3 regions of the Streptomyces sp. CA-249302 genome follow, and region 1 is predicted to be linked to each of the others. Evidence: riboswitches for the same ligand, from Rfam matches in the RefSeq annotation. Region 1 holds a riboswitch; each other region holds the start of a gene.
What was found. Region 1 has a riboswitch for cyclic di-AMP ahead of ACQEWB_RS29375 (NlpC/P60 family protein). Riboswitches for the same ligand answer to the same signal wherever they lie in the genome.
Positions count from the first base shown of each region.

Region 1 (3,249 bases):
GCCCCGGCGCCCCCGGCGCCCCCGGCGCCCTCGCGCTCGACAGCCCCGGCGCCCCTACCTCACGCCGGCCGCACCACGCTGTGGATGATCGACTCGCCGCCGTAGTAGATCGACTCCTCGCGGACGTACGCGCCGGGCTTGGGGGCGTGGATCATCATGCCGTTGCCTATGTAGATGCCGACGTGGCTGATGTCGTCGTAGAAGAAGATCAGGTCGCCGGGCTGGGCGTCGGCGAGGGAGACCGTGGTGCCGGCGTTCACCTGGTCGTAGGTGGTGCGGGGGAGGGAGACGCCGGCGGCCTTCCAGGAGGCCTGGGTGAGGCCGGAGCAGTCGTAGGAGCCGGGGCCGGTGGCGCCCCAGACGTACGGCTTGCCGATCTGCGCGCGCGCGAAAGCGAGGGCCTTCTCGGCCTTGGTGGAGTACGAGGAGTCGGTGGAGGTGCTTCCCGAGGTTCCCGAGTCCGAGGAGGAACTGCTCTCCTGGGCCGCCTCCTCCTTGGCCTTCTGCTCGGCCGCCTGCTGCTTCGCCAGCTCCGCGGCCTTTTGCGCGGCCTCTTCCTGCTTCTTCTTCTCGATCGCCGCGAGCCGCGCCTTCTCCTCCGCGGTCAGCTTCGACAGCAGATCGCGCGCGTCGGAGAGCTTCTTCTGGACCGTGGACTTGGCCGTCTGCAGGTCGTTCTGCGACTCGGTGAGCGACTGGAGGCTCTCGGAGGCCTCCTGCCGCTTCTTCATCGTCGCGGACTGCTCGCTGAAGTAGTCGTCGACCTCGCTCTTCTGGCGGGAGGTCAGCCGGCCCATCAACTGCGTCTGGTCGAAGTAGTCCTGCGGGGTGTCGGCGAGCAGGAAGGTCGCCGTGTCGGGCGCGGCGGCACCCGTGCGGTACTGCGCGGCGGCGAAGGAACCGAGCCGCTCCCGCTGTTCGTTGAGCTTCTGGGCGCGCTTGGCGACGTCGTCGAGGAGGGTGTCCACGCGCTTGCGCTGCTTGGAGGTCTTCTCCTTCGCCGCGTTGTACTTCTCGGTCGCCGACTCCGCCTGGCGGTACAGGTCGTCGACCTTCTTCTCGACTTCCTCGAGGGAGGGGTTCCCGTCCGTCGACGGGGCGGCGTTGGCCGTCTGGGAGAGCAGGGCCACGGAGGTGAGGGCGGCCGTGGCGAGGGCGGGGGTGCGTATGCCGGCCACACGCGTACCTGCGGGACGCGACTTGCGGTGCGACGCCAAGGTTGGCGACTCCTTCCATACTCCGCCTACCGAGTTAGCTGTCGGGTTCGGGCGGGTGGTTCGGAAGGGTTGCCCTACGGTCCGTGTCCCTCAAGGGAGTTGGACCGATTCACCCCAAGGTCGGTGTGGGTCCCCGGCTCCGGCTGCGCGGCGGCGCCCCGGACTCGGCGGAGGCCGCACGGCCCGGCGAGGTTCGCCGGTGGGGGTCGTACGGCCTGCTCGGAACGGTAGCCAACTCGTGTGGCCCGTGTGAAGGTTGATGTTCGATATGCCCGATACATTTTCGTGACCTTTGGTCAGGCGATCGGAGTTCGTCACATTCTGTGATCATGCGGCATGGGAGCGTTACGACCGCCTCGGATCCGGCGATGTTCCCGGGGCGGCAGCGGGTTGTCAGTGGGGCACCCTAAACTCGGAGAGCGATGAGCAGCCTCTTTGACGACAGCTTCCTGGCGGACCTCAAGGCACCCCGTGGCCGTGAGGAGGAACCCCCACCGCCGCCCGAGGACGATCACGTACCGGAGCCGGTTCCGGACGATCTGTTCGGCGGGAGGTTCGACGTGCCGCCGGACCGGGACGCGTACTACCGTGACGGCGCGCCCCGCCCGGTGATCGACGCCGCCGCCCTGCTGGACGGGCTGAACGAGAACCAGCGCGCGGCCGTCGTGCACGCCGGCACGCCCCTGCTCATCGTGGCCGGCGCCGGCTCCGGCAAGACCCGTGTGCTCACCCACCGCATCGCGCACCTCCTCGCCGAGCGGAACGTGCATCCGGGCCAGATCCTCGCGATCACCTTCACCAACAAGGCCGCGGGCGAGATGAAGGAGCGCGTCGAGCAGCTCGTCGGCCCGCGCGCCAACGCGATGTGGGTGATGACCTTCCACAGCGCGTGCGTGCGGATCCTGCGCCGGGAGAGCAAGAAGCTCGGCTTCACCTCCTCCTTCTCGATCTACGACGCCGCCGACAGCAAGCGGCTGATGGCGCTCGTATGCCGCGATCTGGACCTCGATCCCAAGCGGTACCCGCCCAAGTCCTTCAGCGCCAAGATCAGCAACCTGAAGAACGAGCTGATCGACGAGGAGGACTTCGCTGCCCAGGCCGCCGACGGTTTCGAGAAGACCCTCGCCCAGGCCTACGCCATGTACCAGTCGCGGCTGCGCGAGGCGAACGCCCTCGACTTCGACGACCTGATCATGACCACGGTCAACCTGCTCCGTGCCTTCCCGGACGTCGCCGAGCACTACCGCCGCCGCTTCCGCCACGTCATGGTCGACGAGTACCAGGACACCAACCACGCCCAGTACGCGCTGGTCAGGGAGCTGGTCGGGACCTCCGAGCACCCCGTGGACGTACCGCCTGGCGAGCACGACCTCCCGCCCGCCGAGCTGTGTGTCGTGGGTGACGCCGACCAGTCGATCTACGCCTTCCGCGGCGCGACGATCCGCAACATCCTCCAGTTCGAGGAGGACTACCCGAACGCGACGACGATCCTCCTGGAGCAGAACTACCGCTCCACGCAGACGATCCTCTCCGCCGCCAACGCGGTCATCGAGCGCAACGAGTCCCGCCGCCCCAAGAACCTGTGGACCAACGCGGGCGCGGGCGCACGCATCACCGGCTATGTCGCCGACACCGAGCACGACGAGGCCCAGTTCGTCGCCGAGGAGATAGACCGTCTGACCGACGCGGGCGACGCGAAGGCCGGCGACGTCGCCGTCTTCTACCGTACGAACGCCCAGTCCCGTGTCTTCGAAGAGATCTTCATCCGTGTCGGCCTGCCCTACAAGGTCGTCGGCGGTGTCCGCTTCTACGAGCGCAAGGAGGTCCGGGACGTCCTGGCCTACCTGCGCGTACTGGCCAACCCCGAGGACTCGGTGCCGCTGCGCCGGATCCTGAACGTCCCCAAGCGCGGCATCGGCGACCGCGCCGAGGCGATGATCGACGCCCTCTCCCAGCGGGAGAAGATCAGCTTCCCGCAGGCGCTCAAGCGGGTCGACGAGGCGTACGGGATGGCCGCGCGGTCGACGAACGC
Region 1 is NZ_JBNJMG010000001.1:6,497,140-6,500,388, forward strand. Features, by position in the region: gene ACQEWB_RS29375 (NlpC/P60 family protein) at 60-1,217, opposite strand; cyclic di-AMP (ydaO/yuaA leader) riboswitch at 1,226-1,397, opposite strand; gene pcrA (DNA helicase PcrA) at 1,640-3,249, shown strand, end outside.

Region 2 (3,249 bases), 2.0 Mb from region 1:
CTCATCATGCGTGGACTGCGTACGCTGCCGGTCGAGTTCAGCCCTGTTGAGCCACTACAGCCATCCGGCCAAACGTGACACGCACTCAAGTCTGTGATCTTCACGTGATCTACGCGGCATTAACTTGTGACAAGTGATCGTCAGTCGATAGGTTCTCGGACCATGGCGGCGCCAAGGTTTGGCCCAAGCTTCACGCGCCGCGGTCACTGCTGTCTCGCGAAAGGCCTCCGCATGCTCTCCGGGAACGGTCGTCACCGTCGCCCCCGCCAGGCTCCGGCTCTCCTCGTCGCGGCCGGCGTGACCGGCTCCGCCATCGCGATCCCGTTGTTCGCCGCGAGCGGCGCCAGCGCCGCCGACGGGAACACCTGGGACAAGGTGGCCCAGTGCGAGACCGGCGGCTCGTGGAGCGAGAACAACGGTGACGGGTTCTACGGCGGACTGAAGCTGACCCAGGAGCACTGGGAGCAGTACGGCGGCCTCGACTACGCCCCGAGCGCGGATCTGGCCAGCCGGAACCAGCAGATCGCCGTCGCCGAGAAGCTGCTCGACGACCAGGGCGTGGGCGCGTTCCACACCTGCGGGCTGACCACCGGGCTGACCAAGGACTCCGGCTCGGCCGACGTGGACACCGGTGTCGCGGACGACTCGTCCGGTTCGTCCGGGAGTTCCGACTCGTCCGGCGGTTCCGACTCCACGGGCCTGTCCAACTCGTCCGGCGACTCGGCCTCGGACTCCTCGTCCTCGTCCTCGGGTGACGGATCCGACAGTTCGGCCTCCCCGAGCGCCTCTGCCGACGGGGCGGACGGCGCGGACAACTCCGCCAAATCCGACAGTTCGGCGTCGCCCTCCGCCTCACAGGAGGCCGACAGTTCGTCCACAGATCGGGCGAAGGGTGACGAGTCGGACAACTCCGAGCAGGCCGTCGGCTCTTGGAGCCTCGTCGACACCGGCGCGATCGGCGGCGGCCGCCACCGCGGTGCCGCCGCCGAGGAGGACGCGGACACGGGTCGTACGAACGACACGTACACCGTCCACGCCGGCGACACCCTCGCCTCGATCGCCGACTCCCTTGGCCTGGACGGCGGGTGGCGCGCCCTCTATGCCGCGAACAAGCAGGCCATCGGCACCGACCCGAACCGCATCGGCGCCGGTCAGACCCTGGAACTCCCCGTCGAATAGGTGTCGAATCGGCGTCGAACAGGGCGAAAAACGACGGGAGTTCGCGTCATGTTTCGCCACTGAATGTCCGGTTTGGTGAAAGTGTGGGATGAGTCTCAGAAGCCCTGATCGTCTTTGAAATTCCGCGGAGTCCCTGTCTACGGTCGTCACCGCTCGGCAACCCGAGCCCCGTCTGTCGCAACGCCGAGTCCTGCCAGCGGCCGTACGGGAACAGTCGTCGCTTAGCAGCGCCGTAGGCAGGAGCGGGGGACCCAAGGTAAGTGCCCCACCGGGCAGTTGACGGTGGCGGCTTGGGGTGAAGTCGCGTGCCGGGAGGCACGTGGCAGGGCAACTCAACCGGCCCGAACCCGACAGCTCACCTCGCAGGCGTCGGTGAGGGGATCAACCATGCTGTTTTCCGGCAAGGGCAAGCATCGTCGTCCGTCCAAGGCCACCCGCGTCGCCGCGCTCGCCGGCGTCACCGGTGTCGCCATCGCCGCCCCGCTGATGGCCGCCGGCAACGCCTCCGCCGCCACCGCCTCCGAGTGGGACGCCGTCGCCCAGTGCGAGTCCGGCGGCAACTGGTCCATCAACACCGGCAACGGCTACTACGGCGGCCTTCAGTTCTCCGCCTCCACCTGGGCCGCGTACGGCGGCACCGCCTACGCCTCGCAGGCCAACCAGGCCTCCAAGGCGCAGCAGATCGCCGTCGCCGAGAAGGTCCTCGCATCCCAGGGCAAGGGTGCCTGGCCGGTCTGCGGTACGGGCCTGTCCAGCGCCGCCTACAACGGCAGCAGCGCGTCGAGCTCCTCCTCCAGCAGCACGAGCACCCGCTCCTCCGAGTCGCAGACCGCCTCCCGCTCCTCCGAGCGCACGACGGTGAAGAAGTCGACGAAGACCGTCACCACCCCGACCGGCAAGAAGGTCAAGAAGGGCGACGGCGAGTACAAGGTCGTCAAGGGCGACACCCTCAGCTCGATCGCCGAGAAGCACAAGGTCAAGGGCGGCTGGCAGAAGCTGTTCAAGCTGAACAAGGACATCGTCGAGGACGCGAACCTGATCTACCCGGGTCAGCAGCTGCACCTGAAGTAAGTCCTAGCTGAACCACAGGGCCCACACAGCCGTGTCCACCAATATGGAGGACACGTGAGGGTCTCCCCCGTCCCCCACGGGCTCCCCGTCTCGGTGCGTGTTCCCCCGTACGCACCGGGGCGGGGCTTTTTGTGCGCTCTTTCGCGCAGGTTTTTGTTCCGTTCGGAAACAATTTACTCTCGGTTCTGCCCAAGGGGCGGTCGGCGACGTGGCCGATCGGCCGGAGCCGGTTAGGCTCGTCTCGCAGAGCCGCTGCGGCAGTGCCGTAGCCGCGTCAGATCCCAAGAAGGAGATGCTCGTGCCGTCCATCGACGTCGTCGTAGCCCGGGAAATCCTGGACTCCCGAGGCAACCCCACGGTCGAGGTCGAGGTCGGCCTCGACGACGGCAGCACGGGTCGTGCCGCCGTCCCGTCCGGCGCCTCCACGGGTGCCTTCGAGGCCATCGAGCTCCGCGACGGTGACCCCAACCGCTACCAGGGCAAGGGTGTCGAGAAGGCCGTCCTCGCCGTCATCGAGCAGATCGGCCCGGAGCTCGTCGGCTACGACGCCACCGAGCAGCGCCTGATCGACCAGGCGATGTTCGACCTGGACGCCACCGACAACAAGGGCTCCCTCGGCGCCAACGCCATCCTCGGCGTCTCCCTCGCCGTCGCCCACGCCGCCTCCGAGGCCAGCGACCTGCCGCTCTTCCGCTACCTCGGCGGCCCGAACGCGCACCTGCTGCCCGTCCCGATGATGAACATCCTGAACGGCGGCTCGCACGCCGACTCCAACGTGGACATCCAGGAGTTCATGATCGCCCCGATCGGCGCGGAGTCCTTCTCCGAGGCGCTGCGCTGGGGCACCGAGGTCTACCACACCCTCAAGAAGGTGCTGAAGGGCCGCGGCCTGTCCACCGGCCTCGGCGACGAGGGCGGCTTCGCCCCGAACCTGGACTCCAACCGCGCCGCCCTCGACCTCATCCTCGAGGCCATCAAGGAAGCCGGTTACGCCCCGGG
Region 2 is NZ_JBNJMG010000001.1:4,503,442-4,506,690, reverse strand. Features, by position in the region: gene ACQEWB_RS20110 (cytochrome P450 family protein) at 1-78, shown strand, start outside; gene ACQEWB_RS20105 (transglycosylase family protein) at 232-1,179, shown strand; cyclic di-AMP (ydaO/yuaA leader) riboswitch at 1,398-1,563, shown strand; gene ACQEWB_RS20100 (transglycosylase family protein) at 1,567-2,250, shown strand; gene eno (phosphopyruvate hydratase) at 2,543-3,249, shown strand, end outside.
Region 2: linked by a shared signal. The riboswitch ahead of ACQEWB_RS20100 (transglycosylase family protein) and the one ahead of ACQEWB_RS29375 (NlpC/P60 family protein) in region 1 are both predicted to bind cyclic di-AMP.

Region 3 (3,249 bases), 1.3 Mb from region 1:
GAACATGGGCCCCGACCTGGAGGTGGCCCTCAACCACCTGGAGAACCGCCTCGACGTCAAGGTCCCCTACGCCCACAAGCTCGCCGAGGAGACCCGCCCGGCCGGTACCGACGACCTCTTCGTCTCCTGGGAGACGCTGACCCACGCGGGCAACCCCGGAGCCTGAAACACCGAGGGCCGGAATCCAGTGACTGGATTCCGGCCCTCGGCCTTGAGTAGCGGGGACAGGATTTGAACCTGCGACCTCTGGGTTATGAGCCCAGCGAGCTACCGAGCTGCTCCACCCCGCGTCGGTGTGTCACCAGCATACGCCATCCGCGGGACGCTCAGCACCACGGTTTGCTCCCGCCCCTGCTCACCTGCGTCATTCGGTCGGCCCACACCGCTCGCCGCCGGCCCCCGCTCCGGGAAGCCTGGACATGTGGATCATGAGCGGCGGCCGTACACGAGAGCCGGCGGGCGGCTGTCCCGCGACGCCGTCGCGCTCGTCCGGGTGCTGCCCGCCCTGCTGATCATCGGCGGGATCCTGTACGACGGCCTCACCCCGAAGGACTTCACGGCCATCCCCTTCTTCACGGCCGCCCCGCTCGTCGCCGCCCCCGTCCTCTCGCTCGCCGCCACCGCGGCCACCGGTGCCGTGGCCGTCCTCGCCGCCTACGGGGTGCACGTCAGATTCGGCTGGGGCCCGGACGCCGACACCCTCACCGAGGCCGCCACCGTGGCCACGGTCGCCCTGCTCGCGGTCGGCATCAACCGGGTGGTGGCCCGCGGTGACGCCCGGCTCGCCTCCACCCGCGAGATCGCCGAGGCCGCCCAGCGTGCCGTACTGCCCGAACCGGCCGAGCGGATCGGCGGGTTCGCCATCGCGGCGCGGTACGAGGCGGCGCAGAAGGACGCCTTCATCGGCGGCGACCTGTACGCGGTGCAGGACACCCCGTACGGCGTCCGGCTCGTCGTCGGTGATGTGCGGGGCAAGGGGATGGGCGCGGTGGCCGCCGTCGCCGTCGTCATCGGGGCCTTCCGGGAGGCCGCCGAGCAGGAGGCGAGCCTTGAAGCGGTCGCGGGACGACTGGACCGGGCGCTGGCCCGGGAGGGCGCCCGGCGCGCGGGACTCGACGCCTACGAGGGGTTCACCACCGCCGTGCTCGCCGAACTCCCGCACGGGGACGGGGTGGTGAGGCTCGTCAACCGCGGCCATCCGCCGCCGCTGCTCCTCTGCTCCGACGGCACCGTGCGCACCCTGCACGCGGGCGAGCCCGCACTGCCGCTGGGGATGGGCGAGTTGGGGGCGTGGCCGGACCGTGCCGAAGAGGCGAAGTTCCCCGGCGGAGCCACCCTGCTGCTCCACACCGACGGACTGTCCGAGGCGCGGGACGGGCACGGGGAGTTCTACGACCCCGCGGCCCGGCTGGCCGGCCGGGTCTTCCGCGAGCCCGGCGCGCTGCTCGACACCCTCGCGCGCGAGGTCCGCCGGCACACCGGGGACGGCACCACGGACGACATGGCGCTGCTCGCCGTACTGAGACCCTGATTGTCGTCACCGGTGGTGATCGGGCGGTCCCCCTCCGCATAACGACTGACATACCGTCAATAGCTGTGAAGATCCTGAGGTCTGGTCAACTCGCCCGTTTTTCGCCGGGCATGGGCCCTACGTCCAGGCAGGATTCGTTAATGATCAAGCCGAACAGCTTGGAAACGGCCCCCCGGGTCTATTAACGTTCGATAACGCAGCGCGGTCGTCCCAGCCGTCACAATGGCGGCTCCGTGCGCACGCGCCGAATCCCGCAAGGGAACCGGGGAACCACCACCCTGGGGTGAATCGCACGGATCCCGTCGTGGGAACACGGCAGGTATACGCGCGTAGGAGACCTTCCTGCTCCGAACCCGTCAGCTAACCCGGTAGGCGAGAAGGAAGGAAAGGAGCACGCCCACGTGGCGTCCAACCCGCCTGCCCCGGCAGCCCCGTTCGTGCCGAGTACCGAGCCCTTCGGTTTCCCCGGCCCCCGCACCGACGAGGGTCAGTGGGAGGAGTGGAACCCCACCGCGGAGTCCCTCGCTCCGGTACGCGGCCGGCACCGTGTCGCCAAGCAGCGCGGCGGAGGACTCGCCCGCAGCTCCACGGTTCTCGGCGTCGGCGTCATAGCCGCCGTCGGCGCGGGCGGTATGGCCAGCGCCAACACCGGCAAGCCGCCGGTCTCCATCTCGATGCCCGATCTGCCCTCCGTCGGCGGCGTGTTCGGCGGCTCCTCGGACGCCCCCAAGGGCTCCGCGACCGCGCTCAGCAACGTCGGCGTGACCACCGAGGACACCGCGCAGGGCACCAGGGGCGCGGGCGAGGCGCTGCGCGACCGCATCATGGCGCAGGCCGAGTCGCAGCAGGTCCAGGTCGACAGCAAGGCGCAGTCGGCCACCGAGGCGGCGCTCGCCAAGCAGGTCGACGACGCGGCCGCGAAGGCCGAGAAGGACGCGGCGGCCAAGGCCAAGGCCGCCAAGGAGAAGGCGGAGGCGGCGGCCAAGAAGGCGGCCGAGGCCGCGAAGCTCGCCGAGCTCGCCAAGCAGTACAAGCTCCCGGTCGGCTCCTACACGATCACCGGCACCTTCGGGCAGGCCGGCTCCATGTGGTCCTCCGGCTACCACACGGGCCTCGACTTCGCCGCCCCCACGGGCACGCTCATCAAGGCGATCCACTCGGGCACCGTCACGGAGGCCGGCTGGGCGGGGTCGTACGGCTACCGCACGATCATCACCCTCGACGACGGTACGGAGCTGTGGTTCTGCCACCAGTCGTCGATCAGTGTGAGCGTCGGCCAGAAGGTCGCCACCGGTGACGTCATCGGCCGCGTGGGCGCCACCGGCAACGTGACCGGGCCGCACCTGCACCTCGAGGTCCACCCGAACGGCCAGTCCGACGGCATCGACCCGATGACGTGGCTGCGCAGCAAGGGCCTCAACCCCTGACGGCTGCAGGATCTTTGACGTTCACGGGATTTCTGCGGGCGTGCCGGAATGAGCTGTTCCGGCACGCCCGTTGACGTTGTGGACCGCCGACGAGGCCGCCTCCTTCGCCGTCCTGGACGCCTACGCGGCGGCGGGCGGCAACTTCGTGGACACCGCCGACGCGTACTCGGCCTGGGTGCCCGGCAACAAGGGCGGCGAGTCCGAGACGATCGTCGGCTGGGGGTCCCCCGCTCGAAGAGTGGGGGAGGACAAGGGCCCGCGGCAACCGGGCCGACGTCGTGATCGCGACCA
Region 3 is NZ_JBNJMG010000001.1:5,183,138-5,186,386, reverse strand. Features, by position in the region: gene ACQEWB_RS23245 (alginate lyase family protein) at 1-166, shown strand, start outside; tRNA gene ACQEWB_RS23240 (tRNA-Met) at 217-290, opposite strand; gene ACQEWB_RS23235 (PP2C family protein-serine/threonine phosphatase) at 422-1,531, shown strand; cyclic di-AMP (ydaO/yuaA leader) riboswitch at 1,764-1,921, shown strand; gene ACQEWB_RS23230 (M23 family metallopeptidase) at 1,933-2,958, shown strand; partial or broken gene ACQEWB_RS23225 (aldo/keto reductase) at 3,029-3,249, shown strand, end outside.
Region 3: linked by a shared signal. The riboswitch ahead of ACQEWB_RS23230 (M23 family metallopeptidase) and the one ahead of ACQEWB_RS29375 (NlpC/P60 family protein) in region 1 are both predicted to bind cyclic di-AMP.